2 regions of the Enterococcus sp. AAFC-DPL-6103 genome follow, and region 1 is predicted to be linked to the other one. Evidence: predicted binding sites of a transcription regulator. Region 1 holds the regulator's gene; the other holds the start of a gene.
The links. Region 1 encodes CtsR, which represses protease genes until heat stress. Its sites were predicted from a motif close to TTGGTCAAAAAAGGTCAAANA; they were not measured.
Positions count from the first base shown of each region.

Region 1 (3,402 bases):
AACGTTCGCTTTCTTTTTTCTCCAGTTGCTGTAATGGAACGCCTGTCCATTCAGAAACTACTGTTGCGACATCTTCATCAGTCACTCGATTGGCATAACCATTCGTATTTTTTTCTTCAATCAATAAAAGTTTTTCAAGTTTTTGTGTAGCTTTCTTTTCTTTATTACGCAAAAGGGCCGCGGTTTCAAAATCTTGTTTCTGAATGGCTCTTTCTTTCTCAATAACCAAACGCTCAATCTCAGCTTTAACTACTGTAGTCTCGCTTACATCACTTGTTTGATCTAACCGAACTTTTGCTGCAGATTCATCAATCAAATCAATTGCCTTATCTGGAAGTTGCCTTGAATTGATGTAGCGAACAGAAAGAGTAACGGCGGCACGCAAAGCTTCGTCTGTAATTGCTACACCATGATGCTCTTCATAACGTGAACGTAGACCTCGCAAAATTTCTTCTGCTTCTTCAGTTGAAGGTTCATCGACTTGAATACGCGCAAAACGTCTTTCTAAAGCAGAATCTTTTTCAATATATTTTTGGTATTCATTTAAAGTTGTCGCACCAATTGTTTGAAGCTCACCACGCGCTAACGCTGGTTTTAAAATATTTGATGCATCAATTGCGCCTTCCGCACCACCTGCACCTATCAGTGTATGCAACTCATCAATGAACAAAATAACTTGACCATCATTGTAAATTTCATCAATTACTTTCTTCATACGATCTTCAAATTCACCACGATATTTTGTTCCTGCTACTAAAGAACCCATATCTAACATCATCAAACGTTTTGAACGCATTTCTTCAGGTACTTCACCTAGAATAATTTTCTGAGCCAATCCTTCGGCGATAGCTGTTTTACCTACACCTGGTTCCCCAACAAGGACTGGATTATTTTTTGTTCGTCGACTTAATACTTGGATTACTCTTTTTACTTCTTTTGAACGACCTACAACAGGATCTAATTTATTTTCTTTAGCTAGTTTGGTTAAATCGCGAGCTAACGAGTCTAAAGTTGGTGTTCCTTTAACAGTTTGGCGCTTGTCTTGTGGATTTCTGCGACGACTAGCATTATTTTTAAGACCTTCATTCATGCCCATTTTTCGTTTAAGTATTTGACGAACAGTAGCAACATCTACTCCTAAGTTAATAAGAATACGTGTAGCCATAATACTCTCATCTTTCAACAAACTAGATAAAATTTGTTCTGTACCTATTTTTTGAATATTCATTTTTTTTGCTTCGCTATTTGCTAGTGCAAAAACTTGTTTCATTCGTGGTGAGTATGGAAGATAAATTCCTTCTACATACTTATTTACGCCACCATAACCAATTAAATGTTCAATTTCTTCATAAATATCTGTTTCATTTACGCCTAACTCACGTAAAACTTTCCCAGCAATTCCATTAGGTTCTAAAACTAAAGCTAATAAAATATGCTCAGAACTAACAGATTGGTGTTTTAATCTTTTTGCTTCATCTTGTGCGATTTCCAAGACTACTTGGGCCCGTTCATTAAAAAGTTCTTCCATCAATCTTCACTTCCCATCTTCATAACTTAACCGTTCTAAAAAAGCTCGTAGAATTCTAGCACGAATATGACCTTCCAGGTCACTGTAATTTAGAGTGCTTTTTGCAATAGCACTAAGCATTAAATTTCCTTCTTTTTTTGTAATCATTTTATCCTCATATAATTTTTGGATAATTGAAAATGAATCTTTTTCACTGATTGTTTCATCAAATAGCTGATTAATTTGGTCTAACATATGTCTCTTGTCAGAAATTCGAACTTTTGCAATTCTAATATAGCCACCACCGCCGCGTTTACTTTCTACTAAATAACCGCGTTGAATAGTAAAGCGAGTGTTTATAACATAATTTATTTGCGAAGGAACGCAGTTAAAGAGGTCTGCCATTTCAATCCTTCGAATCTCAATCATTTCATTTTCTTCTAAAATTTTTTTTATATATGACTCAATTAAATCCGAGGTATTTTGATGTGCCATCTTCTTCATTCCCTTTGACTAATATTGACCTTAATTATAGCTAATTTAAACAAAGAATGAAAGGAGAATGCCTTTAGTTAATAAAAGTTTCAATAAAATACCATTTTAAACCAAAAAAAATACGGAATAAACTATTCCGTATTAACGCGCCCAAGAGGAGTCGAACCCCTAACCTTTTGATCCGTAGTCAAACACTCTATCCAGTTGAGCTATGGGCGCATATTCAATTTATAAAAATTATAAAACGAATTCAACAAAAAATCAATAAAAAAATCGGGAAGACAGGATTCGAACCTGCGACCCCTTGGTCCCAAACCAAGTGCTCTACCAAGCTGAGCTACTTCCCGAAAAAATAAAAAGACTACGCGCCCAAGAGGAGTCGAACCCCTAACCTTTTGATCCGTAGTCAAACACTCTATCCAGTTGAGCTATGGGCGCATATGTGTTAATGCCGAGGACCGGAATCGAACCGGTACGGTGATCACTCACCGCAGGATTTTAAGTCCTGTGCGTCTGCCAGTTCCGCCACCCCGGCGTTTTGATAATGGCAAAGCGGAAAACGGGGTTCGAACCCGCGACCCCCACCTTGGCAAGGTGGTGCTCTACCACTGAGCTATTTCCGCATAAACTTGATGCCGGCTAAAGGATTTGAACCCTCGACCCTCTGATTACAAATCAGATGCTCTACCAACTGAGCTAAGCCGGCTTGAATAGATATATTCATATAATGCGGGTGAAGGGACTTGAACCCCCACGCCGTAAGGCGCTAGATCCTAAATCTAGTGCGTCTGCCAATTCCGCCACACCCGCAAAAATATGAGCCGTACAGGGCTCGAACCTGTGACCCTCTGATTAAAAGTCAGATGCTCTACCAACTGAGCTAACGGCTCATATGGAGGTTAACGGGTTCGAACCGCTGACCCTCTGCTTGTAAGGCAGATGCTCTCCCAACTGAGCTAAACCTCCATTGATAACTTAAGCGTGGCGACGTCCTACTCTCACAAGGGGCAACCCCTCACTACAATCGGCGCTAAGAAGCTTAACTTCTGTGTTCGGCATGGTTACAGGTGTATCCTTCTCGCTATCGCCACCACACTGTGGTGTTATCTTATTGAGTTTGCTTTTGCTCACTCAAAACTGGATTTGAAGTAATCTCAAACTCTTCCGAGTTTTTTCTTTTACCATTCTTGGTTAAGTCCTCGATCGATTAGTATCAGTCCGCTCCATACATCACTGTACTTCCACTTCTGACCTATCTACCTGATCATCTCTCAGGGATCTTACTTTCTTAAAGAAATGGGAAATCTCATCTTGAGGTGGGCTTCACACTTAGATGCTTTCAGCGTTTATCCCTTCCCTACATAGCTACCCAGCAATGCCCTTGGCAGAACAACTGGTAC
Region 1 covers NZ_CM177102.1:2,595,103-2,598,504, forward strand. The annotation lists gene AC4BC3_RS12460 (ATP-dependent Clp protease ATP-binding subunit) at 1-1,528, opposite strand, end outside; gene AC4BC3_RS12465 (CtsR family transcriptional regulator) at 1,535-2,002, opposite strand; tRNA gene AC4BC3_RS12470 (tRNA-Arg) at 2,148-2,221, opposite strand; tRNA gene AC4BC3_RS12475 (tRNA-Pro) at 2,276-2,349, opposite strand; tRNA gene AC4BC3_RS12480 (tRNA-Arg) at 2,367-2,440, opposite strand; tRNA gene AC4BC3_RS12485 (tRNA-Leu) at 2,452-2,537, opposite strand; tRNA gene AC4BC3_RS12490 (tRNA-Gly) at 2,554-2,625, opposite strand; tRNA gene AC4BC3_RS12495 (tRNA-Thr) at 2,636-2,708, opposite strand; tRNA gene AC4BC3_RS12500 (tRNA-Leu) at 2,731-2,812, opposite strand; tRNA gene AC4BC3_RS12505 (tRNA-Lys) at 2,820-2,892, opposite strand; tRNA gene AC4BC3_RS12510 (tRNA-Val) at 2,896-2,968, opposite strand; rRNA gene rrf (5S ribosomal RNA) at 2,982-3,097, opposite strand; rRNA gene AC4BC3_RS12520 (23S ribosomal RNA) at 3,190-3,402, opposite strand, start outside.

Region 2 (3,402 bases), 1.2 Mb from region 1:
ATGGAGACACGACAGATGATTTACCAATTAAGATGACAGTGGTACCAAAAGGGTTGACTGTTTATGTACCAATCAATAAATAGTCTTTACATTCAATAGTAGTTTAGGGTAATCTTAAAAAGTACGATTTGAAAAGGAGAAAAGATGGAAGTTTTGATACACAACCCTTTATGGTTCTATTTGATTATTGTTAATTTGTATTTGTTTTGTTTGATGGGCTATGATAAACACCAAGCAAGAGTTGGCGCATGGCGCGTTCCTGAAAGCAATTTGATTTTTGTTAGCCTGCTTGGTGGTGGATTGGGAGGATCGATTGCTCGTAAAGTTTTTCACCATAAGACATTAAAGAAAAAATTCACGATTGGCTTTACTGCAGGTGTGATTGTTGATGTAATTTTGATTTATTTTTTCCATTAAGGAGTAACGGATGTCGAATAAACGAACAAAAACGAAATTATTTTTAAACTTACTATTATTATTATTGATTCTTGGTATCATCTACTATTTGATTCAACATTCATTAGCAGACATTTTAGCAGAATTATTATCAACAAGTTTTGTTGTATTACTTGGTGTTCTTTTGTTGGGAACAATTTACCAGATAGCGGAAGGTCGTTCCATTAAAGAAATTGCGAGGCCTTTTGCTCCAGAGTTTTCAACGAAGGATGGTTTTTGGACTTCCTGCTACGTGGCATTTTATCGAATTGTTTCTTTTGGTACAGGAACCTTGATTTCTGAAGTCTATTTTTATAACAAAAAAGGGATGCGGTTTTCGCAAGGGGTAGGGGTAACAGCTTTACACATGATTATGTACAAGATGGCAGTCATCACCTACGCAGTAATCGGCTTATTGATCCAATTTTCATTGTTTTATACGGAAGCACCAAAAATGATCCCTTTTATTTTAGCAGGAATCATTTTAACAATTGTTATTGTGAGTGCTTTGTTAGTTTTATCAATAAGTCTCAATGTCCAAGTATTGTTTGTAAAACTAGCTAATCGACTGTGTAAACGAAACAAGACACGAGCATTAGTTGATAATTGGAATATCCAGATTTATTCGTTACGCGAAACAGTTCAAACAATCGTAAAAGATCGGACAGCATTGGGCTGGATTTATTTTTGGAATTTAGTTAAGTTACTCTTTTGGTACATTATTCCTTATTTGACTCTAGTTGAGAATCACCCATCAGTGGACTTTTTACTCACATTTTCTTTTGTTAGTTTTTCTGTAGTCTTAGCAGGAGTCTTGCCAACTCCAGGTGGGATTGGTTCATTTGAATTTGTGTATTTGTTATTATTCCGTCCACTTGTTGGAACCGTTGATGCGGTATCTTCGTTATTGTTGTATCGCTTTAGTTCATTTGTATTACCATTTATCTATGGCATGTTCTACGTTCTAGTTGAACGACGAGCAGTCATCAAACAAGAAATTAATGAGGTTAGACGAAAAAAAGTCAGTGAGTCTAGCCGAGAAGAAATATAAAAAGTCTAAAGGTAGAGAACCTGTTTCAGTTGTTCTTTTACTTTTAGATTTTTTTTTGAAAAGTCAGAGTTTATTCTTTGACCAATGTTGACCAAAAGGGTATAATGTTTGTTGTAGGATTGATAAGTAAGAAACAATTATCCTTGAACTTTCAATATAGGAGGTAGTTTATATGAATATTGAAAAAATGACAACTACGCTTCAAGAAGCGATTGCAGAAGCACAGCAAGTTGCTGTGACGCGAAAACATCAAGAAATTGATATTGCGCATCTTTGGAAGATCTTTTTACAACCAAGTCATTTTGGACGGAATTTCTATACGGATGCGGGAGTTGACGTTGATCAATTTGAACGCGAAGTTGACCGCTTATTAGATGAATATCCAAGTGTTTCAGGTGGGAATATTCAGTATGGTCAAAATTTAAGTCAAAATTTATTTAGCTTGTTAAATGAAGCAGACCAATTAAAAGAAAGCTTTGGAGATGAATTTCTATCAACAGAAATCGTTATCCTAGCATTGATGAAATTAAAACATTATCCTTTAACAACTTATTTAGTTAAACAAGGAATCACAGAAAAAGAACTTCGGAAAAACATTGAAGACATGCGAGGAGGGGAAAAAGTGACCTCAAAAAATCAAGAAGAACAATACAAAGCATTAGAAAAGTACGGTGTGGACTTAGTACAACAAGTCCGTAGTGGCAAAATGGATCCAATCATCGGACGTGATGAAGAAATTCGAGATGTGATCCGAATTCTTTCGCGAAAAACAAAGAATAACCCCGTTTTGATTGGGGAGCCTGGGGTTGGTAAAACTGCGATCGTCGAAGGCTTAGCACAACGAATCGTTCGTAAAGATGTTCCAGAAAACTTGAAAGATAAAACCATTTTTTCATTAGATATGGGCGCATTGATTGCAGGAGCAAAATTCCGCGGTGAATTTGAAGAACGATTGAAAGCTGTTTTGAAAGAAGTAACAAAAAGTGAAGGCAGAATCATCCTATTTATTGATGAAATTCATAACATTGTAGGGGCTGGTAAAACAGAAGGCAGTATGGACGCTGGAAACTTACTAAAACCAATGCTTGCTCGTGGTGAACTACATTTGATCGGCGCAACAACTTTAGATGAATATCGTCAATATATGGAAAAAGATAAAGCTTTGGAACGTCGTTTCCAAAAAGTGTTGGTGAAAGAACCAACTGTTGAAGACACCATTAGTATTTTACGTGGTTTAAAAGAACGATTTGAAATACACCATGGGGTCAATATCCATGACAATGCTCTGGTTGCAGCTGCTACTTTATCGGATCGTTATATAACAGATCGTTTTTTACCAGATAAAGCAATCGATTTAATTGATGAAGCAAGTGCTACGATTCGTGTTGAAATGAACTCAATGCCTACGGAACTTGACCAAGTCACTCGTCGATTAATGCAATTAGAAATCGAAGAGGCAGCTTTGAAAAAAGAATCAGATGATGCAAGTAAAAAACGTTTGAAAAATCTTCAAGAAGAACTAGCGGACTTACGTGAAGAAGCAAATGCGATGAAGATGCAATGGGAAACAGAAAAAGAAGAAGTAAATACTGTTTCAACAAAGCGTGCGGAAATCGACAAAGCCAAACACGAATTAGAAGATGCAGAAAATAATTATGATTTAGAACGTGCGGCTGTCTTACGTCATGGAACAATTCCTCAACTAGAAAAAGAATTAAAAGAACTAGAAGCTAAAGCTAAAAATGATGATATCAAAATGGTTCAAGAATCCGTGACTGAAAATGAAATCGCACAAGTGGTTGGTCGGTTGACAGGTATTCCAGTAACCAAATTGGTTGAAGGTGAACGTGAAAAACTAATCAAACTAAATGAAACATTGCATAAACGTGTGATTGGTCAAGATGAAGCAGTGGATG
Region 2 covers NZ_CM177102.1:1,168,123-1,171,524, forward strand. The annotation lists gene AC4BC3_RS05700 (diacylglycerol/lipid kinase family protein) at 1-83, shown strand, start outside; gene AC4BC3_RS05705 (DUF1294 domain-containing protein) at 145-417, shown strand; gene AC4BC3_RS05710 (lysylphosphatidylglycerol synthase transmembrane domain-containing protein) at 428-1,486, shown strand; gene clpB (ATP-dependent chaperone ClpB) at 1,659-3,402, shown strand, end outside.
Region 2: the regulator CtsR is predicted to act here: its motif matches at 1,561-1,581, upstream of clpB (ATP-dependent chaperone ClpB).